Regions from separate parts of the Thalassotalea crassostreae genome, predicted to be linked through region 2. Evidence: predicted binding sites of a transcription regulator. Region 2 holds the regulator's gene; each other region holds the start of a gene.
What was found. The regulator sigma-54, encoded in region 2, starts transcription at its own class of promoters, with help from an activator protein. The targets are predictions, from matches to a motif close to GTTGGCACGNNNNTNGNNT.
Positions count from the first base shown of each region.

Region 1 (8,253 bases), 1.8 Mb from region 2:
TAAAACGTAAACAGATGTTGCAAGAATCTAATCAAGGCAATACTTAAGCTTGTTAACTCGATTAAAACACTGTTATTGACGAAGCGTTCTATTTCTCGGCGCGGTGTTGTTTTCACTGCTTCTATAAGGGTTAATGTCCAATCCTCCACGGCGAGTATAACGGGCAAAAACAGTAAGGGATTGGCACTGACAAAACTCCATTATGTCGGTATAGATACGCTCGACACATTGTTCATGAAATTCATTGTGCATTCGAAATGAAATGATATAGCTAAGTAACACTTTATGGTTAATGGCAGGGCCTTTATAGCTGATATACACACTTCCCCAATCAGGTTGGTTGGTGATCAAACAATTAGACTTTAACAAATGACTGACCAGCTTTTCTTCGACAATATCTGAGGTGTCTGCACAAGCGGTTTTTAATATCTCCCGATCAAATTCAAACCCATCAATGGTCAAATCAATATCATCAATTTTGACTGCGTCTATAGCGGATATAGCAAGAGGAGGGCAGTCATCAACATCAAAAAGCGTTACCGTGACATCACCTTGTGCAACTTTAGTTAAATCTTCGGTTAAAGTCTTTTCAACGGCAGCGCTATCAGCAAATCTAGATTGATTAAGACTGTTGAGGTAAAGCTTGAAAGACTTTGACTCTACCAAGTTAACGCTATTACAGGAAAAACGAAATTCAGCTACAGCAACTTTAGGTTTACCACCTGGCTCTAGCCAAGATAATTCGTAACCATACCAAACATCTTCGCCATAAAAAGGTAGCTCGCCATCTAGATCTAAGTCTTCTCTATTTAACGCTCTAGGCACCCCTTGTAATAACTCCGGTGCATATTCACTTTTGTAATCTGTGGTTTTACCTAGCACTAAAGTTTTTAGTTCGTCGGCATTTTGATATAGGCTCATAAATTTATACTATAAAATTCGTTGTCGTTAAGTGGCTGTGTGAAATGGTGTCATTCATTTCAACTAATCGCTATAATGGCGTTACATTGCTTTTATTTTAACGTATGACCATGAATAACAACAGCTTAGCCGAGATAATTTCTACATTTAGTCAATCTTATATCAACCACTTTAAACAGCAGCATCAGCATTTACCAATGGTAGAGCAGGATAGTGATTGGATTTCCCCTTGCGAAACAGGCGAAGCCGACAAAGAAGGTAATATTCAGTGGCAACCTGTTGCAATGGACGTAAACGTTTCTTTCGATAATGTTGAAAAGGCACTTGAAGTTGAATTGCATCCGGATATCAAAACCTATTTCTCACAAATATACTCTGAGTCAATACCTGCAAGCTGCAGCGAAGGGAAGCTAGAGCTGTTGTTTGCTTGGAATAAAGATGATTTTGAGCGTTTACAACAAAACCTTATTGGTCATGTATTGATGAAGCGCAGACTGAAACAAGAGTTAACAGTATTTTTCGCAGTAACTGACGCAGAAGAAATTAATCTTGTCATACATAACCAAAGCGGTGAAGTATGGGCTGAGCCGGTAGGATGTGAGCCGAATAAAAAACTCGCCAATAATCTTAGCGAGTTTTTTCAGCTACTGAGCTTGGATTAACTAATATTGGGACTAGCGATTATTTGGGTTAACGATTAATAGGCCCTATTTGTTTGACAGTTGGCGTTCTATTGTTTCCAATTTTGCTTCTAATTGTTCAATTCGTTGCACAAGTGGTCTAGTTGCATTTTCAATTGCTGTTGCTAGATCATTGTCTATGTCCGATTCTTTAAGAGGCTCCGCTTTCTCTTTCGCTTCTACATTGCCTAACTCTGGATTACTTTGCCAATTCTGTAATCCTTTTATTACTTGTGCAAGTGGTAAAGTTTGACCAAGGTTTGCTTTGATTAAAGCGACACTAGGTGTTTTGCCTTCATTAGAAAGGCGTGTGGCTATTCGGTAAATTTCGGCACTAATTATCATTATTAAGTTGTTAAATTTTTGTGTGTTAATTTGCTTAAATAGTAGCGAAAATGGCTAACCTTGTCATCATTTTAATTTACAGTTATTTGTTAATTCCTGTAAAAACAACAGCTTAAAAAATTGGCAAGCGATTTGCTTAATAGATAACTTAAGTAACTTAGGTAATTTAGTTTAAAACATTCTTATAAAACTAGATTATTGAGTTTAATTTTAGAAACGTAATACAAAAAAAATATCCAAGAGGGAAATTATGAAAAAATCTTTAGCTACGTTACTGTTACTTGCACCACTTACTTTAGGATTAACAGGTTGTATCATCGTTGCCGATGGTGATGGTAAATACAACTCATCTGTAGATCACGAAGACCGCGAACGCGATAATCGTTCTCAGATCGCTAACTTAACGCTAAATACGCCGATTGATAAAGTAAAAAACCAATTTGGTGTTCCAGATTTTAACGAAACTTACACTAAGGAAGGCGAAACGATTCAAGTTCTATTCTACCGCACAATGCGAAAACATTCAGACGGTATGACAACTAAAGATGAATGCACACCGTTATTATTTAAAGATGGTGTGTTAACTAGCTGGGGTGATACTGCACTTCAGCAGCTATAAGTAGATATAACTAATTAATAGTTGTAGCAATAGCGGCATTAGATCCTCGCCTCTATCGGACTTACCTTATATTGCTTTATAAAACACGATGCTAGCTGTTTCATGCTTGCATCGTGTTTTTTTGTTGCTAAGGTTTTATTCTCGTCAAAACCTAATTCGCCTATATTGAAGATGCTGTTGTTATTTAAAAATGATTCAAATTTGACCAGTTTGTTAAAATCTTGTTATGGTGATAATCCGTTGTCGAAAAGTATTAAGAATAAAAAGCTAACTTATCTAGGCTTTTTTCAAATCAATACCGATTCAAATGCGAGTAATAATAAAAAATTGATCTAAAGAAATTAGTAATCAAAATAAAAACTAACAATAAAACTTAGCACTAAGCTAGACCTAACAAATAATAAAAGTTTCGTAATCGACAACGCAATCAAACAAAAGAATTATAAGCGAGTGGTGATATATGAATGATGTTCAAGTTCTTACAGAAAACGAAATAAGAGCAGCCTATTTAACTGCGCCAGAATTAAAGCTGGCAGCATCTTTATTGTATCAAGCCTATCATGACGACCCTGTATTTGTTGATATATTCAGTAATGGCAGCGGTGACTACGAACAAAAACTTAGAGCATCTATTCGCGAAGAGCTTGCGGCATTTTGGCAAGCAAAGCAGCCGATTTTAGGGCTTTATATGGGCGAGGCATTAGTGGGGGTTGCATGTTTAAATGGCCCTGATGCAGGTTTTGGCTCCGATAGATTTTGGCATTGGCGCTTGAAAATGATGCTAGGAGCCGGTTTTGTAAGCACTAAACAAATGATCCAAAAAGAAGAGCAAATTTTAGCGGCAGTGCCAATGCAGCGCTTTCATATGCTGTCATTTATTGCGATTCACCCTTTGCACCAGCATCATGGTTTTGGTCATTATCTAGTGGCTGCGGTAAATACTGTCTTAGAGGACCACCAAGACAGTGAAGGTGTGGCTGTGTACGTAACCACAGAAAAGTATAAAGAGTTCTTTAGTGAGTGTGACTACACACCAGTAAAAGAAGTGACAGTTGGTAATGTAACAGGACCACTGATGATCCATTATCGGAAGCAATAAGCTTAAGTTAACGGAATAAACTTAAACGATTTTACAATAAGGACTATGCGTGACCACCAAACGATATAACAGTTTTGCGGAATTTTATCCGTTTTATTTAAGCCAGCATCAAGATCCTACTTGTCGTTTGTTGCATTATCTTGGTTCAACCACAGCATTAGTGATTTTGCTTTATGCCATTTTTAGCGGCCAATTAAAGATGTTGTGGTTACCTCTTGTTATCGGCTATGGCTTTGCTTGGGTTGGCCACTTTGTTTATGAAAAAAATAGACCTGCCACATTTCAATACCCTCTATATTCATTTATTGGTGATTGGGTGATGTTTAAAGATTTTCTTTTAGGTAAGAAATTTTAAATTTATTCGCTTAAACCACCAACTTTCCATATTTAGTTAAAAAAATGTGAAATTAAGCACAGAAACTAGGTGCAATTAATGGCATACTTTCTCTTTTTAAATGATTAAAAATTTATATAGCAATAGAGTTAGAGAATAAAAATGATTATTGATGGAAAGCAAGCTGCTGCCGACCTAAGAGTTGAGCTCGCTGCACAAGTAAAACAATTACAAGACGAAAAAAATATCACCCCAGGACTTACCGTTGTTCTTGTTGGAGAAGACCCTGCGAGTCAGGTTTACGTGCGTAATAAAGTAAAGCAAACGCGAGAAGTTGGCATGATTTCAAATGAAATCAAATTGTCAGCAGAAACAACAGAACAAAAATTGCTGAACGTATTAGATGAATTGAATAATGATGATTCAGTGCACGGCATTCTTGTACAATTACCTTTACCTAAACACATCAACGAAACGACTGTTATCGCTAAAATTGCTCCTGAAAAGGATGTTGATGGTTTTCATGCGATGAATTCAGGTCGACTTGTTAATGGTGAACCTGGTGCATTAGTTCCGTGTACACCACAGGGGTGTATTATCCTTGCTAAAAAAGCCCTAGGCGATAACTTAAGTGGCAAAAATGCGGTTGTTATCGGTCGCTCTAATATTGTAGGTAAGCCAGTCGCTCTTCTATTATTGCAAGAGAATTGTACCGTTACTATTGCCCATTCTCGAACCCAAGATCTTGGCGCAGTGTGTCGCCAAGCTGATATTATTATTGCTGCTGTTGGTATTGCTGAGTTTGTCCAAGCTGATTGGGTAAAACCAGGTGCGACGGTAATTGATGTTGGTATTAACCGCATTGAACGCGACGGTAAAGCTAAGTTAGTAGGGGATGTTGATTATGCTAATGTCGAGCCGATAGCAGGTGCAATAACTCCTGTACCTGGCGGCGTTGGCCCAATGACAATCGCATGCTTGTTGAAAAATACCGTTGAAGCGGCACGCAACGCGAGTTAGAAATAGTTGATACTTAAAGCTTGATACTAAAACTAAAAGCGTAAAATACTAAAAGGCGATTCTTTACTTTCAAAGAGTCGCCTTTTTTAATTTAGTAATTCATTCACTTATTCAATCAGTTATTCATTCAGTAAAGAAAGAATAACTAAGTTTGAGAATGAGTAAATTAACCGTATAGCTCTTTTGCCATTTGTTCACGCATATCTATTTTTCTAATTTTGCCCGTTACTGTCATCGGATATTCATCAACAAAACGAATATAGCGGGGTATTTTAAAATGGGTTATTTGACCCTTACAGAAATCACGAATTTCATCATCAGTTGCTGTTTCACCTTCTTTCAATTGGATCCATGCACAAACTTCTTCACCCATTTTTTCATCTACTACGCCGAAGACTTGAACCTCAGAGATCTTTTCATGGGTATATAGGAATTCTTCAATTTCACGAGGATAAATATTTTCACCGCCGCGGATCACCATATCTTTGATACGACCGGTAATTTTTATGTAACCATGCTTATCCATGGTGCCTAAATCGCCGGAATACAACCAACCATTTTTAATCGTTTCAGCGGTTTTTTCTTCATCATTCCAGTAATGCGACATTACCGAGTATCCGCGAGTACAAATCTCACCTTGCTCACCGATTGCGCATACACGTCCTGATTCATCCACTATTTTGATTTCTACATAGGGGATAGCTCGACCAACAGATTGAGTGCGGTTTTCTAAAGTATCATCTGGTAGCGTCATATTGTTAATAGGACTAACTTCAGTTTGACCGTATCCGATCACCACACTATCCATATGCATTTTATTAATGATGTTGTTCATCAGCTCTTCAGGACAAGGTGCGCCAGCGATAACGCCAGTGCGCAGGGAACTAACATCATAATCGCCAAAGTCAGGGTGATCTAGTTCCATCACGAACATAGTCGGTACGCCGTGTAAGGCTGTACATTTTTCTTTATGAACGGCTTCTAATGTTGAACGAGAATCGAATGATTGAGCGGGGAATACCATAGTAGCACCGGTAGTTACACAGGCTAATACGCCTAAAACCATACCGAAACAATGATATAAAGGCACAGGAATGCAGAGTTTATCGTCATTAGTAAATTGCATTCCTTTGGCGGTATTAAAACCGTTGTTTAAAATATTGTTATGACTTAATGTCGCGCCCTTAGGATTACCTGTTGTTCCGGAAGTGAACTGAATATTAATGGCGTCGTCTGGCTGTAACTCAATGGCTAACTCGGCAAGTCGTTGGGTGCTTGCGGCGCCGCCCATTGCGCAAACACTGGCAAAATTTAACATCCCAGGAGTGTGCTCTACACCCATGCGGATCACTGTGCTTAGATGAGGAAGCTTTTTAGAGTTTAGTTTACCTGGTTTACAGCTTGAAAGTTCAGGCGCTAACTCGGCTAACATAGTTAGGTATTCACTAGTTTTAAAGCTTTCTGCGCTAATAATCGCTTTACATTCAACTTTGTTTAATGCGTATTCTAATTCGTACAAACGATACGCGGGGTTAATACATACCATGATGGCGCCAATTTTGGCTGTGGCTAACTGAGTTAGAACCCATTCGTATGAGTTTGGTCCCCAAATACCAACACGATCGCCGGGTTCAATACCTAACGACAATAAGCCCGTCGCTAATTTATTAACTTCTTGTTGTAGCTGAGCGTAGCTCCAACGGATATTTTGATATCGAACTACCAGTGCTTCGTTATCAGGGTATTGATCGGCAATACGATCGAAACAATTACCTATCGTTTCATAGAGTAATTGTCCATTGCCTTCACCGGTCATATAACTTTGGGTTAATGTTGTCATTATTCTTCCTCAAATAGCATATTTTCTAGTGAAATATGTGGTGGGTGTCATTCAAGTATAATTATTTGATAACCAATGTACCTGTCTATAGGGATAGATTGGTTATCATTGTGAGCCATTTTATTGGCAACAGAAATTCGATTTCTGCTTAAGTAGAAGAAACCTGTTTTATAGTTAACGCTAAATTTGGCCAAAAAAAAGGACCTTCCAACAGGAACGTCCTTTTATGATAGCGGCCATATTTTGCAGATATGCCTTTCTTATTCAACTGTTAAATTAGTTAAGTTTTAAAATAATCGGTTTAAGCCATTTAGAGCTGCTACACGAAATGCCTCAGCCATAGTAGGGTAGTTAAACGTTGTCTCAACGAAATAATCAATGTTATTGCCACCATTTGTTTGCTGCATGATAGCTTGACCGATGTGAATGATCTCAGCAGCATTTTCACCAAAACAATGAATACCAAGTATCTCTTTTGTTTCGCGATGGAATAGAAGTTTTAGCGAGCCCACCATAGAGTTAGCAATTTGAGCGCGGGCTAAATGTTTAAATTGTGCACGACCAACTTCATATGGAATCTTTGCTTCAGTCAATTCTATTTCAGTTTTACCAACAGAACTAATTTCAGGAATGGTATAAATACCTGTTGGAATATCAGCAATTAGTTTACCCGCTGAACCGTCATTGATAATAGCACCAGCAGCAATTCGGCCTTGATCGTAAGCTGCACTTGCTAAACTTGGGTAGCCAATAACATCACCTACCGCATAGATATTGTCAACTTCTGTTTGGTAAGCACCATTAACTTTGATTTGACCACGTCCATCGGCAACTAAACCAGCGTTTTCTAAATTCAGCTCCGCGGTATTACCCGTTCGGCCATTGGCGAATAATAGACAATCAGCTTTCATCTTTTTACCTGATTGCAAATGCACTATTACACAGTGGTCAGTTGTTTCTACTTTTTCAATCTGTTCGCCATGACGAATGACAACGCCGTTATTCCATAAGTGATAACTTAGAGAATCTGACATTTCATCATCTAAGAAAGACAACAAACGATCGCGGGTATTTATTAAATCAACTTTGACATCTAAGCCTCTAAAAATAGAAGCATACTCACTACCAATAACACCAGCACCATAGATAATGATTTGTCTAGGGTCATGTTTCAGTGACAAAATACTGTCCGAGTCATAAACGCGATCATGGGTAAAATCGATATCATCTGGATGATACGGTCGAGACCCTGTGGCTATAATGATGTTCTTCGCACTTATCGTTTCAACTGAGTCATCATCTAATGTGATTTTAATGTGATTGGCATCAATAAACTCAGCCTGACCATGAAAATTAGTTACTCTGTTTCGGTTATAAAAACCGGCGCGTAAATTT
Region 1 is NZ_CP017689.1:2,379,406-2,387,658, reverse strand. Features, by position in the region: gene queF (NADPH-dependent 7-cyano-7-deazaguanine reductase QueF) at 73-921, opposite strand; gene syd (SecY-interacting protein) at 1,032-1,583, shown strand; gene LT090_RS10175 (hypothetical protein) at 1,629-1,946, opposite strand; gene LT090_RS10170 (DUF3192 domain-containing protein) at 2,197-2,565, shown strand; gene LT090_RS10160 (GCN5 family acetyltransferase) at 3,026-3,664, shown strand; gene LT090_RS10155 (Mpo1-like protein) at 3,714-4,019, shown strand; gene folD (bifunctional methylenetetrahydrofolate dehydrogenase/methenyltetrahydrofolate cyclohydrolase FolD) at 4,161-5,018, shown strand; gene LT090_RS10145 (AMP-binding protein) at 5,185-6,858, opposite strand; gene sthA (Si-specific NAD(P)(+) transhydrogenase) at 7,146-8,253, opposite strand, start outside.
Region 1: a site for sigma-54 is predicted at 2,066-2,084, ahead of LT090_RS10170 (DUF3192 domain-containing protein). Genes of this name have one in related genera too.

Region 2 (8,253 bases):
GGGTAGAAAATGGACAGATAGCCTTTCCTGTTGCAGAAATCACTATTGCAGGTAATTTGAAAGATATCTTCAATTCAATTGTTGCAACAGGAAATGATTTTGATTTACGTGGCAGCATTAAAACTGGTTCGGTGATAATCGAAGAGATGCAAGTTTCTGGTCAATAAATAGCGATGTAGCAAAGGACTTATTTGCCAGCCTAAGTGCAAATAAGTTCGCTACTATCCAAGCATTAGGGTTGCTGTTCCAAGGAACGCGAATATCCCAACCACATCAGTCACGGTTGTTAATATCACACTACCAGCTAGTGCTGGATCGATGTTCATTTTTTTCAGCACTAGTGGAATGATAACACCGGCTAGGCCCGCTGCAGTTAGGTTCATTAACATGGCAAAAGCGATTATGCCACCGAGTACAAGGTCAGACTTCCAAATGGCGACAATAGCGGCCATGAATAATGCCCAAATCAATCCATTTAAAAAACCAATGGCAAGTTCTTTAACTAAAATAATCCGCGAGTTGTTTTCACCAATATGACCTAATGCCATACCGCGAATTACAAGTGTTAGTGTTTGTGCGCCGGCAACGCCGCCCATGCTTGGTACTAATGTATTCAATACCGCTAATATGGCCATTTGCGACAATATGCCTTCAAACATACTAGACACTGCAACAGCCATTAAGGCAGTAATAAGATTTACACCGAGCCAAACGGAACGTTGCTGCGTTGATTTAAAGACTGGTGCGAAAGTATCAGCGTCATCGTCGAGACCCGCCATACTCATCATCGAGTGCTCTGCTTCTTCACGGATGATGTCAATGACGTCGTCGATAGTGATACGACCAAGTAAGTGACCATCTTCATCAATAACAGGTGCAGAAAGCCAGTCATGGCGTTCAAATAATGTTGCTACTTCTGTTTCGTCCATATCGGCAGGTACAGGCACCGTATCATAATCGGTAATTTCTGCGATTGTTTGCACAGGTCGGGCGGTAACTAAATTAGCGAGCGAAACCGAACCGATAAATTTATCCTCTCGGTTTACCACATAAAAAGAATCGGTTGCTTCTGGCAAGTCACCTTTTAATCGTAAATATCTTAAAATCACATCGATGGTAACATCTGGACGCAAGGTGATGGTATCGGTGTTCATGATACCGCCAGCAGTATCTTCGTCGTACGCTAACGCTTGCTCAACTCGAAGCCTGTCTTGTGAGTCCATTGACTTCAGTACTTCGTTGTATACCGAATCAGGTAGGGTTCTTAATACTTCAGCAAGATCATCTATATCCATGCCTTCGGCAACAGCTGCAACTTTTTCAGGTTGCATGTTTTTCAAAATACCTTTCCGCACTTCTTCGGATAATTCTTCGAGTATTTCACCGTGTAAATCTGGGTCGATGAGTTGCCATAATACATTACGGCTACGTGCAGTAGAGGATTCTAATAATAAGGCTATGTCATAAGCAGGTAAGTTCTGAAACATTTTACGCACGTAAACGAACATACCACTTTCAAGAGCGGTATTTATCTCGAGTAAACGTTTTTGGCTTGTGTCTTGTTCAGATATTTCCGGCATGATGCACCCTTTGCCGATTATTGTTCTTGGTTTTGCAGGGTTATCTATTTTCAGTTAGATAACTTGCTTTAATAATCAGAAGTTTAACGTAAGTAACGGTTTTTATCAGCTTTTTTCTTTAAATAAGGTTTATGTTTATTTTCTAACAGAACGAAATACTTAGTTTTCTTCATCAAACTTGTCTAAGAATAATTGGCAAACGGCATCCATCGCTTGCTCTGCATCATTTCCTTCGGCCTTCACTTGTACCTGCTTTCCTTGACTTCCTGTTAACAACATTAAGCCCATGATAGATCCTGCATCGGCTGATTTATTGTCGAGAGTAAGTGTTATTTTAGCGTCATAATTCTGACTAAGCTTGGCAAGTTTTGTTGCAGCACGGGCATGTAATCCAAGTTTGTTTTCAATAACTAATAGCTGTTCGAGTATATTCAATGGCTTACCTACGGTTTAATCTCGCGATGTCTAATTTGCACATCTTTGTCCTGCTTTTTGAACTGCTCAGCCAATGCTTCGGCAATATAGACGCTACGATGCTGTCCGCCTGTACAGCCAATTGCAATCGTTAAATAGGTTCGGTTATTGCGTTCTAAGTGTGGTAGCCAAGTCATCATAAATGAATTTATTTGCCAAACAAATTTGGTCACGATAGCCTGGCTTTGTAGAAAATCTTTAACCGGTTGATCTAGGCCGTTATAGGCTTTCAACCCTTGCTCCCAAAATGGATTAGGTAAAAACCTAGCATCGAACACATAGTCTGCATCAGATGGCACTCCATATTTGAAGCCAAAGGACTCAAAAACAATAACCAGTTTACCTGATGTTGTACCCAAAACTCGTTCGCGCACTAAATCGGCTAATTGATGTGGTGTCAGCTTAGTGGTATTTATATATAAATCCGCACGACTAGCGACCGGATCTAATAATTTTTTCTCCAATTCGATCGCTTGATCAAGAGCCATGTTCTGTCTGATTAGCGGGTGGAGTCGACGGGTTTCACTAAATCGACGAATCAACTCATCATTGTCTGCGTCTAAATACAGAATGCTTAATTCTACTGTATTGGGTAAATAATCAATAATTTCGCTAGCGTCATCAGGGTTGCTAGGCAAGTTACGGACATCGAGGGAAACAGCAACGTTCTCATAGTCGTTAATTACAGTATGAGTTAATGCTGGTAGTAAATTTACCGGAATATTATCAACGCAGTAATAGCCCAAATCTTCTAGTACCCTGAGGGCAACCGTTTTACCTGAGCCTGAGCGACCGCTGACAATGATTAATTTCATAATTACCCTTAAGTATTTCGTTCTATAAGTGAATATAGTTGTGTAGAAGTTTCACAACGCCTAACTTGTTTACTGATGTCTTTGTTACTTAACAAACGAGCAATACTCGCCAGAGTCTCTAAGTGCTGTTGGCAATGGTCTTCGGGAACGAATAAGGCAAAAAATATATCAACCTTTTTATCATCAATAGCGTTAAAAGCGATAGCTGATTCGGTGGTAACGAGAACTGCGATAGGTTGCTCTGAGTTATCTATTCGACCGTGTGGAATTGCTATTCCATTACCGATACCAGTACTACTAAGCTTTTCACGAGTCATTAAACTATTGAGTAAAGCCTTCTCATCACAACTTTTAATTTTAGTCGAAGCAACTCTACTGATTTGTTCCAGAACGTTTTTTTTACTATTTCCCCTAACGCCACAAAGTGTGCGTTCGGGGGTTAGAATACTACTTAAATTCATAATTAGTGTTTAGACAATTTAGCCTTGTGCTTTAAAACTTGACGATCAAGTTTATCAATTAAACTATCAATAGCTGCATACATATCTTCATGGTCTGCGGAGCCAAATATTTCACCACCATTTAAGTGAATCGTTGCTTCCGCAATTTGCTGCAGTTTTTCAACTTTCAATACAACATACACATTATTAATATGATCGAAATGTCGTTCCAATTTTTCAAATTTCTGATTCACATATGAACGCATAGAATCGGTAACTTCAACATGGTGACCTGATAGATTAATTTGCATAAGCTGTATCCTTATTTTATCGGTTTAAATTAAGCTCTTTCTTTGATTCGAAGGCGGGATTCCTAATGCTTCTCTATATTTAGCAATAGTTCGCCTTGCAACGTTAATTCCCTGCTCGGACAATAATAGAGCTATCTTACTGTCGCTTAATGGTTTGCTTGGTTTTTCAGCTTCAACCAATTTTCCAATTAACGCTCTAATCGCTGTAGAAGAACATTCTCCGCCGCTTTCAGTGCTTACGTGACTAGAGAAAAAGTATTTCAACTCAAAAATACCTCTAGGTGTATGCATATACTTATTTGTCGTTACTCGTGAGATTGTAGATTCATGCATTTCAACAGCTTCTGCAATATCATTTAACACCATTGGACGCATCGCTTCTGGTCCATGCTCAAAAAAAGCTTGCTGCATTTGTACGATACAGTTTGATACTTTCAATAAGGTTTCATTTCTACTTAATAGTGACTTGATAAACCACTTAGCTTCTTGCAAGTGGGTACGAATAAATTGGCCATCACTCTCTGAGGTTTTGCTTTTAGTCAGTGCTGCGTATTGTTGATTAATGCCTAATTTTGGCGCTGTGTCTGGGTTTAATTCTACTGTCCACCGGCCATTTTTCTTAAATACGCTGACGTCAGGAATGACATATTGTTCGTCACTTTTGGCTATCGCATCACCTGGTCTTGGGTTTAACGTATGAATTAATCGCATGACCTCTTTAAGCTCATCTTCTTTAAGCTTAGTTTTGCGCATAATGGTTCTAAAATCGCGATTACCGAGTAAATCAATATGATTTTCAATAACGTTCTTTGCGTCGTCTAAATGTGGCGTGTCTTTATCAAACTGTGATAATTGAATGAGTAAACAATCTGCAATTGATTGCGCGCCAACGCCAATAGGATCGAATAAATGAATACGTTTTAATACTGCTTCAACTTCATCTAATTCTACTTCTTCATCGCCGAGACTTTCTAACACGTCTTCGACAGTGATTGTTAAATAGCCGCTGTCATCGATAGCGTCGATAATGGTAGTCGCAATTGTCTTATCAGTGTCGGTAAATGGGGTTAACTCCATTTGCCAGTATAGGTGGTCTTGAATGGAATCTGAGGTTTCGCCTTGATAGACGTAATCATCATCGGAACTGGCTGCTATACCAGTGTTAGATGTACCCGCACTAAAGCTTTCTTCCCAGGTACTGTCGACCGATAAGTCTTCTGGGATTTCGGTTTTATTTAAGGCTTCTGTTGTCGAAATTTCATCTCTGCTAGGTGCTGCATCTTCAGTGCCATCAAGGCTAGCTTCTGCGGAAGATATTTGTTCAATGGACTCATTACCTGATTCACTATCTGATTCATTCGAACCAGTTTCATCAACTTCTAAAAGTGGGTTCGAATCAAGAGCTTCTTGGATTTCTTGTTGCAGGTCGAGAGTAGACAATTGCAGCAATTTGATTGCTTGCTGCAATTGCGGTGTCATGGTTAAATGTTGCCCCATTCGGAGCTGAAGACTAGGTCTCATTGTCGAAAAACAATTCCAAAAAATATTTATGCAAATTAATTTAAATATTGACTCTATTGTCAAAAATTAAATTTAATGCGTGAAAAGTAATGCTGTAATAATTATAAAAGAGAGCATTACTTAATTAAAATTACTTTGATATCTTAAATATCACTTTACTAACTATAGCGTGAATTTTTCACCTAGGTATACATCTCGAACATGTTGGTTACTAAGCACCTGTTCAGCATTGCCTTCCGCGATTAATTCTCCATGGCTTACAATGTACGCATGCTCACAGACATCAAGAGTTTCCCTAACGTTGTGATCAGTAATAAGTACGCCAATCCCCCTCGCTTTGAGGTGTAAAATTATTTTTTTTATATCGCCAACCGATATAGGATCAACACCTGCGAAAGGTTCGTCGAGCAATATAAATTGTGGATCGGCCGCTAGCGCGCGCGCGATTTCAACACGACGTCGCTCGCCGCCTGACAAACTTTGCCCTGTGTTTTCAACAATATGTCCAATATTAAACTCTTCTACCAATGACTCTAACTTTTCTTGACGGCCAACGTCATCGAGATCTTTACGGGTTTGTAATATCGCCATAATATTGTCAAATACACTTAATTTCCGAAATATCGATGCTTCTTGTGGTAGATAACCTATACCTTGACGAGCTCTTTCGTGCATAGGTTGCAGGGTTAAATCTTCACCATTTAAACTTACTTTGCCATCATCGGAAGGAACTAGGCCAACAATCATATAAAACGAGGTGGTTTTACCTGCACCATTTGGTCCTAACAGCCCTACAACTTGTCCAGCGTTCACTGTTATGCTGACATCTTTTACCACTTTTCGGCCTTTATAGGCTTTGGCTAAATTTTCTGCTTTTAAAGTTGCTGTCATCGCTTTCTTTTATCACTTAATGTATTTATTTATTTATTTATTGATTGTTTTCGATTGTGCTATCTAATTTTTCTTCGGTTTTTTTATCAACCGCTTTTTTAGCTTCCGGTTTCAATATTGTAGTAACCGCTTCAGTACTTTCAGCACTTAGTTGTTCGGTAGCAATGTTGTAGGTGATAATATCGCCTTGCACCATACTACCTTCTTGGCTGACCTTTGCATTACCTTTTATAATGATCATCTGCGAAGAAGGTGAATAGCTTATTTCATTTGCTTGTAGTTCAATCTTTTGTCCATCATCGAGTAATTGACTAAATTTTGCTGGTTTACCGCGAGCTATGTAAGTCTTGCTTTCACTGTTTGCATCATTGCTCACTTGCACTATATCGGCTTCTATATTTAAGCTTCCTTGGGTGATTTTTACATCCTCCATATAGCTAGCAATTTTGTTTTTTAAGTCGCTTGATTGTTTTTTCGCGACTATTTTAATTTCTTGTGTAAAATCAACTTCTGCAGCGTTTGCAAAAGTTGCAGTAAGCAAAGCGAATAATGAAAGTGATAATTTACGATTCATGTTTTTTATAAATTGTTTGTTCATGATTAATTAACGTCATTTTAGTTGTATTGATATCTACTTCTAAGCCGCTGCCATACATTCTAAAGTCTTTGCCTTTAATTATTATAGTTTGCTCGGTAGAGATAATGTTAGTGTTAAAGTCCATTAGTAATGACTGGCCATAAATTTCAGAGACTAAACCGTTTTCTTCAGAGGAAACAAGTTTTACATCGTCGTTTAACGAAAGCAAATGGCCTTTTGTTAATGAACCTGTTTTTGCACTTAAGGTCCATGTTGGCTTATTGTCTTTCGGAAAAATGGTATATTGAGGTTGCTCAAATAAGGTTTGATTATCTTGACTAAAATAAGTCATGTTCTCAGCATAAATTGTATGAACTAATTGACCTTGGGCGTCATACTGACTGGTACTTAATTTTTTTGCGACAAATGCTGGAGAGATTTCTTCATTCACTATTATAGGTACTGTTATTTGCGATTGCTGCCATTGCATGTAACCATAAATGGCTAACGCAATAACAAAAACTATGGTAGAGATACCATGCAATCGACTCATACACTACTACCTTTCGCGTCTAAAAGCGTTCCTTGGGCTTGCATGATAAGATCGGTTAACTCTCTTACAGCACCGCAGCCGCCATTGTTAAAAGTTTTGTAATCAGCCCCTTGTTTTACTAATGGATGAGCATCATTCACGGCAACGCCTAAAGCAACATGCTTAATGCAAGGTAAATCCGGAACATCATCACCTATATAGGCAATTTGTTCGGCATTAAGTTCTAATTGAGTTGCAATTTTTTTCAATGAAGGCAACTTATCCTCTTGTCCTTGTACTATATGCTTCACATTTAATGAGCGCATTCTGTTTTCAACAATATTAGACTTTCTGCCAGTTATAACGGCTACTTCGACGCCGCTGTCACCGAGTGCTTTAATGCCAAAACCATCTTTGGTATTAAAGGCTTTCAATTCTTCACCATCGTTACCTAAGTAAATTCGGCCGTCGGAGAATACGCCATCGATATCGCAGATTAGCAATTTTATGTTTTTGGCAATGCTGAGCGTTTCACTTGGAACTTGCCCATAGAGAGTATTTACCAATGTTTTCGACAAGTTATATTACTCCTGCTTTTAGAATATCATGCATATTCATTGCACCAATTGGTTGATGTTTATTGTCAACAATAATGAGTCCGTTAATGCTTTTATCTTCCATCGCCTTTAATGCCTCAGCTGCAAGCATTTCCTGCTTGGCAACAATAGGTTTTTTAGTCATAACGCTACTAATAGGATCTTGATGAATGTTCACTTGTTCATCAAGAATACGCCTTAAATCACCATCGGTAAATAAACCAGTTAAAATACTATTATTGTCGACGATAGCAGTCATACCTAACCCCTTTTTCGACATTTCAACTAAAGCGTCTTTGATTAACGCCGCTTCGTTCACAACTGGTAATCGTTCACCACTATGCATGATATCGGTCAGTCTTAATAATAGACGTTTACCCAAACTCCCACCGGGATGTGACAATGCAAAGTCATCAGCAGTAAAACCTCTGGCATTAAGTAGTGCGACGGCCAAAGCATCCCCCATAACTAATGTTGCTGTTGTGCTTGATGTTGGCGCTAATCCTAAAGGGCATG
Region 2 is NZ_CP017689.1:560,086-568,338, forward strand. Features, by position in the region: gene pmbA (metalloprotease PmbA) at 1-167, shown strand, start outside; gene mgtE (magnesium transporter) at 222-1,580, opposite strand; gene LT090_RS02480 (HPr family phosphocarrier protein) at 1,740-2,015, opposite strand; gene rapZ (RNase adapter RapZ) at 2,024-2,869, opposite strand; gene ptsN (PTS IIA-like nitrogen regulatory protein PtsN) at 2,878-3,330, opposite strand; gene hpf (ribosome hibernation promoting factor) at 3,333-3,620, opposite strand; gene LT090_RS02500 (RNA polymerase factor sigma-54) at 3,645-5,141, opposite strand; gene lptB (LPS export ABC transporter ATP-binding protein) at 5,304-6,032, opposite strand; gene lptA (lipopolysaccharide transport periplasmic protein LptA) at 6,070-6,606, opposite strand; gene lptC (LPS export ABC transporter periplasmic protein LptC) at 6,596-7,162, opposite strand; gene kdsC (3-deoxy-manno-octulosonate-8-phosphatase KdsC) at 7,159-7,707, opposite strand; gene LT090_RS02525 (KpsF/GutQ family sugar-phosphate isomerase) at 7,721-8,253, opposite strand, start outside.

Region 3 (8,253 bases), 240 kb from region 2:
ATTATTTTGTGAGAATAGATTGACTGATTCAAATTTTAGCTATTTGAGCTATCAAAAATGCTGATATTTCGCCGGCTACAGCTAATGTTGTCTCACAAGAGTCGTCACTGTTTATTGTACTATCGGTAAATGGCGCTATTTCCATCATATCTGCTCCAGATATTTTAAAGACCTGTGCAAGAGCGCGTAATATAGCCATAACCTCGTCTGGATATAAGCCATCAGGCTCTGGGGTACCCGTTGCTGAAGCGAACTTTGCATCTATGGCATCAATATCAAAACTTACATATAATTCTTCAATACCATCGGCAATTAACTGTTGTTTTATTTGTTCAATTATTATTTCAACACCTTGACGCTTTATCTCTGCTGTCCAATATTGCTTAACGCCAAACTTATTTTCCCAGTACTCTTGTGGTTTACCGCTAGAGCGTATGCCTAGTTGAATTAAATTTCTAGGTTCATCTAAATCATCTAGGATATGTGTGCACCATGAACCAAAGCATAAATCAATTCCTAACCGTTCATGCAGTAGGTCAGTATGCGCGTCAAAATGAATAACAGCCGATTTAATACCTTGCTTTTTCTTGGCTTGTAAATAAGTTTTTACCAAAGGATAACTAACTGAGTGATCACCTCCTATCCCAAATATTCCTTTTTCAGGAAATTCAGCATACAAGTCGTGTAATATCTCTTCTGTAATAGATAGTGGCGATACAGGGTAAGTAATATTCTTGCCATAAAGTGATTGTTGACAATTAGATATAGTTGAATCATTTAAATATTTGTCATGAAGCAAATGTGGTATTACTCTAATATCGCCTAAGTCAAAAGCATCAAGGTTAGGATAATTCGCCAATAAAGTTGAGCGTAAAAATAAAGGTCCCCAATTGGCACCTCTTAAAATACCACCACCACAATCAGATGCGACTCCCAGAATTACTGCATTTGAACAATTGGTTAAATCGTTTAATGACTTTTCCCATAGTTCATCAACGCTAGTAACCGTACCAAATAAATCTTGATGCAATTTTTCTTTTCGCTCTCGCGCAGTATTTACTGTGTATACACCATTACCAGGGGGGCACAGACAAGATGAAAGCTTAGTAAGTAAGTCATTTGGTACCGTATTCATAAGTTTTTCCTTCTAAAGTACTAATGATAAGTACTAAATAAAAAATAAAATTTTGAATATCGTGTAAATATAAAAATTTAAATGCGATATAAAGCGTCAAAAAATAGGCGATTGTTTATCAATAGAAAACTCAATCTAGTGAGAGCTTTATTATGAGACACAAAAAAGCCAGCATAAGCTGGCTTTTTATTGACTAATTGAAAAGCTAATTAAGCTTTTTTAGGGCGAGACTCACGTTTACGGTCGCTCTCTTTTAAGAACTTCTTACGTATACGGATGCTCTCTGGCGTAACCTCAACCAACTCATCATTATCGATGAATTCAAGCGCTTGCTCTAAAGACATGATAATTGGCGGCGTTAATGTTTGTGCTTCATCAGTACCCGATGAACGAACGTTCGTTAACTGCTTACCTTTAAGAGCATTTACGGTTAAGTCGTTATCACGTGAGTGAATACCGATAACTTGACCTTCGTAAATATCTAAGCCGTGACCAATTAACATACGACCGCGTGATTGTAAGTTAAAGATTGCGTTTGTCAGTGCTTTACCCGTTGCGTTTGCAATCATTACACCGTTTAAGCGTTGACCGATTTCACCACCTTTATGTGGACCGTACTGTAGGAATGTATGGTAAATCAACCCGGAACCTGAAGTGATAGTCATAAATTCAGTTTGGAAACCAATCAAACCACGAGATGGCATGATGAAGTCCATACGGATACGACCTTTACCATCTGGGGCCATATCAGTAAGTTCAGCTTTACGAACACCCATACGCTCCATGATAGTACCCTGATGTTGCTCTTCAACATCAATAGTCACTGTTTCGTATGGTTCTTCCATTTGGCCATCAACTTCGCGCATGATAACTTCTGGACGAGATACCGCTAATTCGTAACCTTCACGACGCATGTTTTCAATTAAGATACCTAAATGAAGTTCACCACGACCAGATACTTTAAATTTGTCTGGATCGTCTAATTGCTCAACACGTAATGCAACGTTATGAACAAGCTCTTTTTCCAAGCGATCTTTGATGTTACGTGAAGTAACATATTTACCTTCTTGACCTGAGAATGGAGAAGTATTTACTTGGAATGTCATGTTGATAGTTGGTTCATCTACCGACAATGGCGGTAATGCTTCAACTTCATTTGGACAACAGATAGTGTCAGAGATTTTAAGCTCACCTAAACCAGTGATAGCGATGATATCGCCAGCTTCTGCTTTTTCAACTTCGTGACGCTCAAGACCAAGGTAACCAAATACCTTACCCACTTTACCGTTATGAATCTTACCGTTTGACCCTTCAACCGTTACTTGTTGGTTTGGTTTAACTGAACCACGAGTGATTCGACCAACACCAATTACACCTAAGTATGAGCTGTAATCAAGTTGCGAGATCTGCATTTGGAATGAACCTTCAGTATCTGCATCTGGTGCAGGTACTTGATCAACGATAGTTTGGAATAAAGGCGTCATATCTGTGCCTTCTTCATCTGCATCCATAGATGCCCAACCGTTGATTGCTGATGCATATACCACTTGGAAATCAAGTTGGTCATCAGTAGCGCCTAAGTTATCAAACAAATCGAAAACTTGATCCATAACCCACTCAGGACGAGAACCTGGCTTGTCAATTTTGTTAATTACAACAATTGGCTTAAGACCTTGGGCAAATGCTTTTTTAGTTACAAAGCGAGTTTGCGGCATAGGACCTTCTTGTGCATCAACGATAAGTAAAACAGAATCTACCATTGACATAACACGTTCAACTTCACCACCGAAATCGGCGTGACCAGGAGTATCTACAATATTTACACGGTACTCGTTCCAGTTGATTGCAGTGTTTTTTGCAAGAATGGTGATACCACGTTCTTTTTCAATGTCGTTCGAATCCATGATTCGTTCGTCATGATCTGCACGAGAGTCAAGAGTTCCTGATTGATCAAGAAGTTTATCAACCAAAGTAGTTTTACCGTGGTCAACGTGAGCGATTATCGCAATGTTACGTAAGTTATCTAGCACTATATTTAGCCTTTATTAGCCCAAGGGGTATAATTTTGCGCGTATTATAGACTAAAACATAAGCTATGTATTGAGCTTTTTTGTATTCAATTGCTATAAATAGGCATAAAAATAGCAGTTGGAATTGGAAAAGAGATGAATTGTAGAGTATTGAGAGATGGAGGAGAGTATTCAGTTAAAATCAATACTCTCTCTACTTTAGTTCAAATATCGAATTATCCTTCCTCGATTTCAGCAATCGTGACCGAACCACCCGACGTCCATTGCTTGAGCATATTTTGCCATTCAGTGACATCCCAACCGTAGTCGTCGGCAAGGTCAATAGCTTCGCGCATGGAGATTACTGCTAAATCCAAACGTCTAGATTCTTTATTTCTATAGGCAAGTGCTCGTAGATAATAATACTCTGGATCATCCTTAAAAGTACTTTGCATTACATCTAAATTTTCAATAGCTTGTTTAACATCAATTAATTCATCGACGTTCGCGTCAAGTTTAAGGTAAGTTAAATGTTTAAGCGCCATCATGTGACCATTATAAGCTGCTGCATTTAACCAGAAAGCCGCTTTGCTTTGATCATTTTTAACAAACGGACTATCCAATAGTAACTTACCTAGTCGGTATTGAGCATCAAATACACCAGCTTGCGCAGCTTTTTCTATCCATTTTAACGACGTTTTTATTTCACGTTGTTCACGGTAAAGTTTCATCCCATACTCAAACTGAGCTCGTGCATGATTTTTATTGGCGGCGTCTAGAAGCAATTCTTCAATTTGTTGATCTTCAATTTTCAGCCAAGTGAAATAACTATAGATAAGAGCAAGTTTATATTGCTCATCTGCAACGTCACTTCCTTTTAAACGACTCACTAATTTCCGGATTTTGCTGTATAGCGATGGAAATTCTTTTCTGATTTGAAAGATTGAATAGTTAGCAACGCCTAGATATGCTCGGTGAACAAAGCTAACGCTATTATTATCTAGCATTGGAGTAGACAGTGGAGAATGGGCGAGTTGTTCAATACCTTTTCTGGGATTGCCAATCACTTGCACAGGGGAAAAATCTCTTCTCGAACCATCAGGGGCAACGTCGTAATCAACAACTAAAAAATAATTTCGATTTTCAATGCTTCGTGGTTGTTGGCGGGCAAAAGTATTGTCCGTCCAACCAGAATCATAATCGTCTTCAAATACGCTAGGGTCTTCATCATCAAACGATTGTTCAAAATCGTCTTCAAACAATTCGGTAGTCTCAAAATGATTACTCGAATCAGTGCTATTCTCAAAACTTATTTTATTTTTTAGTTGCTCATCTTTAAGCTCTGGATAGTATTTTTTCTTAACCTTTTCAATCCCATAAGAGCTCTTAAACTTGGCCACTATAGCAATTACTTTTTCTCGTTCTGAAGGGGCAATATTAGACATTATTTCAGAATATATTTGTGCCGAGTTTTCGTAATCTTGTTCTGCCGCTAGGGCAAACCAGATTATCGCATTGATGTCTTTATTCGGCGTGTCTTCTTTTAGGCTAATCATTCCAAGTTGATAATATATTGCCGGATTACCACTATTGACTGCTAGTAAATATTCTTTTTTAGCTTTTTGATATTCACCATCATGAAATAACTGATTTGCCAAATCGACATTGATCGCCTCTGCTTTATATACAAATAAAGTGCACATTATTGCGCACCAATAAACGATTAATAATGATTTAATTTTCATAGTAGTTTTATTCGAGCTTTTTATTAGTTTTATTTTTAGTATTTCAAAAATGAAATTGCAGTGTATAACAACTAAATTCGAATATTCACAATATTTGCGTAACTTTACATTGAACAATGGCATTGAATTCTTTAGTTTAGTTGCAGAGCAAGTACTCGACCTTAAAATAATTATAATTCCTTTTTAGCACACATTATTAATGCGCTTTTACATCGCACCAAATTAGTGCACCATATAAGTGCAACGACGCACCAACATGATCCATCAATAAGGTTTTTAATCATTACGTTTTTAAAATAAGTAGTAATAATAGGCGTTTAAAAACTTGGCACGATTCTAGCTTTAGAAAACATAACTTAATGTTTATACATTTTAATTATAACCTGCAGAAACTTACGGAGACGTTCATGTCACAAGCAGTATTAGATTTAATCAAAGAAAACGATGTAAAATTCGTTGATCTACGTTTTACTGATTCAAAAGGTAAAGAGCAACACGTTTCAATTCCTCATCATCAAATCGACGAAGATTTCTTCGAAGATGGTAAAATGTTTGACGGTTCTTCAATCGCTGGTTGGAAAGGTATTAACGAATCTGACATGGTATTAATGCCAGATGCTTCTACAGCAGTACTAGATCCATTCACTGAAGAAGCTACATTAAATATTACATGTGATATTTTAGAGCCTGCAACTATGCAAGGTTACTCTCGTGACCCTCGCTCTGTAGCTAAGCGTGCAGAAGAGTACATGCGTTCTACAGGTATCGCTGATACTGTTTTAATTGGTCCAGAGCCAGAGTTCTTCGTTTTTGATGACGTTAAATTCCACACAGACATGTCTGGTTCAATGTACAAAGTTGACGACAAAGAAGCTGCATGGAATGGTGCAACTCACTATGAAGACGGTAATACTGGTCACCGTCCAGGTGTTAAAGGCGGTTACTTCCCAGTAGCTCCTGTTGATTCATCTCAAGATTTACGTTCAGCTATGTGTTTAATCATGGAAGAAATGGGCTTAGTTGTTGAAGCACATCACCACGAAGTTGCAACATGTGGTCAAAACGAAATTGCTTGTCGTTTTAACACTATGGTTAGCAAAGCTGATGAAGTTCAAATATACAAATATGTTGTTCATAACGTTGCTCACGCATACGGTAAAACAGCAACATTTATGCCTAAGCCATTAGTTGGTGATAACGGTACTGGTATGCACGTTCACCAATCTTTAGCTAAAGACGGTGTTAACTTGTTCTCTGGTGATCAATACGGTGGTTTATCTGAGACAGCTTTATACTACATTGGTGGTATCATTAAGCACGCTAAAGCACTAAACGCTTTCACTAACGCTTCAACTAACTCATACAAGCGTCTAGTACCTGGTTTCGAAGCACCTGTTATGCTTGCATACTCTGCTCGTAACCGTTCTGCATCTATTCGTATTCCAGTGGTACCTAGCCCGAAAGCTCGTCGTATCGAAGTACGTTTCCCTGATCCAACGGCAAACCCGTACTTAGCATTCTCTGCAATGTTAATGGCTGGCCTTGACGGTATCAAAAACAAAATTCACCCTGGCGATGCTATGGATAAAGATTTATACGACCTTCCAGCAGAAGAAGCAGCAGCAATTCCACAAGTTGCAGCATCATTTGAAGAAGCATTAGACGCTCTTGAAGCTGATAAAGATTTCTTAACAGCTGGTGGCGTTATGGACGACGACATGATTGCAGCATACATTGATCTTAAACGTGCTGAAGTTGAGAAGTTAAACAGTACAACTCACCCAGTTGAGTTTGAAATGTACTACAGCTGTTAATCAGCAATTAGTTAAAAACAAAAAAGCTCGCTTCGGCGGGCTTTTTTATTGCGCTAGTGTTTGCTATTTAATAGCAGAAATTGCCGCGGCTAATTGTTGTCTTAACTACTTGGCTACAATACTAAAACCCTAACAAACGTTAAAGATCAACCTGATTCAATGAGTTAGGTTAAATTCTTACAGTAAAAAGTGAGACAATTTACTAGCACAATTGGCTTTAATTAGTTAAATTAACATTAGTGATTTAAAAAAGGATATTAAAATAAATGCTAAGGGTCGCATTAACAGCGTTGATTATATTATCAATGACACTGCCAACATTGGCTGCGTCAAGTAAGATCTATGTCTGGCGCAACGCAAATGGCGACTTAGTCTATTCTGATAGCCCTAAACCAGGCAAAGAAGATATCGCTGAAGAAATTGAAATCACTGAGAAAAACACTATCATTTCAAATGTAGACACTTCAATCCTAACTCCGACCCCAAGAGTTGTCGCAGAGGACTATCAAGTTGCAATCAGTCAACCTGAAGACCATGCAACAATTAGAGATAACTCAGGCTCTATTTATATCTCAGGACGTGTTGCACCAGTATTTAAACGAGGCTTTAAAGTACGTTTAGTATTTAATGGTGAAGTACACGGTGAGCCACAAACTCGCTCTGTATTTATCCTTCGAGACGTCGATCGTGGCGAGCATAAAATAAAATTGGAACTTTTGAACAATCAAGGCAAGGTTATTGCATCAAGTAAACAAAGAACAGTTTACTTGCACCGTGCACGAGTTAATTAACCACTTTTTTCTCTAAACGGGTGCAAATACGCCCGCTATTTATTACACTACAATAAATGGCCGCACCAAATTGGTGCAACGGAGAAGACCTTGTATACAAACGTAAGTTTAAAAGAAATAAGAAACCTCTATAGTCAACAACTTGTTGGTCAACTAGTTACTGCCGTAGTCATTTTGGATGAGAACTTAAACATCCAATATTTAAACTCGTCAGCAGAAGCGCTATTTTCAAAAAGCCTTAATCGCCTGTATCAGCAACCATTTCTAGGTATTTTTACCTATTCGAGTCTGACCAATGATCGATTATTACAAGTGTTATCATCAGCACAGGATTTCACCGATTCAGAAGTCGTATTTGAGTTTATTGAGAATTATCATATTACCTTAGAAGTCACTGCTTCAGTTGCTGTATTCAATGGCAATGAACATTTACTTATTGAATGTAAGCGCATTGATAAGCAACGCCAAATAAGTGCAGAAGTGTTTCAAGAGCAACAATGGATAGCCGCTCGAGATTTGATTCGCGGTTTAGCTCATGAGATTAAAAACCCGCTTGGTGGACTTCGCGGAGCAGCTCAACTACTTGAAAAAGAAATCGCAGAGCCGCAGCAAGAATTTACCAATTTAATTATCGAGCAAGCTGATAGACTCACAAACTTAGTCGATCGTTTACTTGGCCCTAATCAGTTACCAAAACTTGAATTTCATAATATCCACCAAGTTCTGGAAAAGGTCTATCAGCTAGTAACATTAAATAAT
Region 3 is NZ_CP017689.1:322,679-330,931, reverse strand. Features, by position in the region: gene LT090_RS01530 (arginase family protein) at 29-1,135, opposite strand; gene typA (translational GTPase TypA) at 1,345-3,168, opposite strand; gene LT090_RS01520 (tetratricopeptide repeat protein) at 3,381-4,847, opposite strand; gene glnA (glutamate--ammonia ligase) at 5,297-6,703, shown strand; gene LT090_RS01510 (DUF4124 domain-containing protein) at 6,970-7,494, shown strand; gene glnL (nitrogen regulation protein NR(II)) at 7,585-8,253, shown strand, end outside.
Region 3: a site for sigma-54 is predicted at 5,214-5,232, ahead of glnA (glutamate--ammonia ligase). Genes of this name have one in related genera too.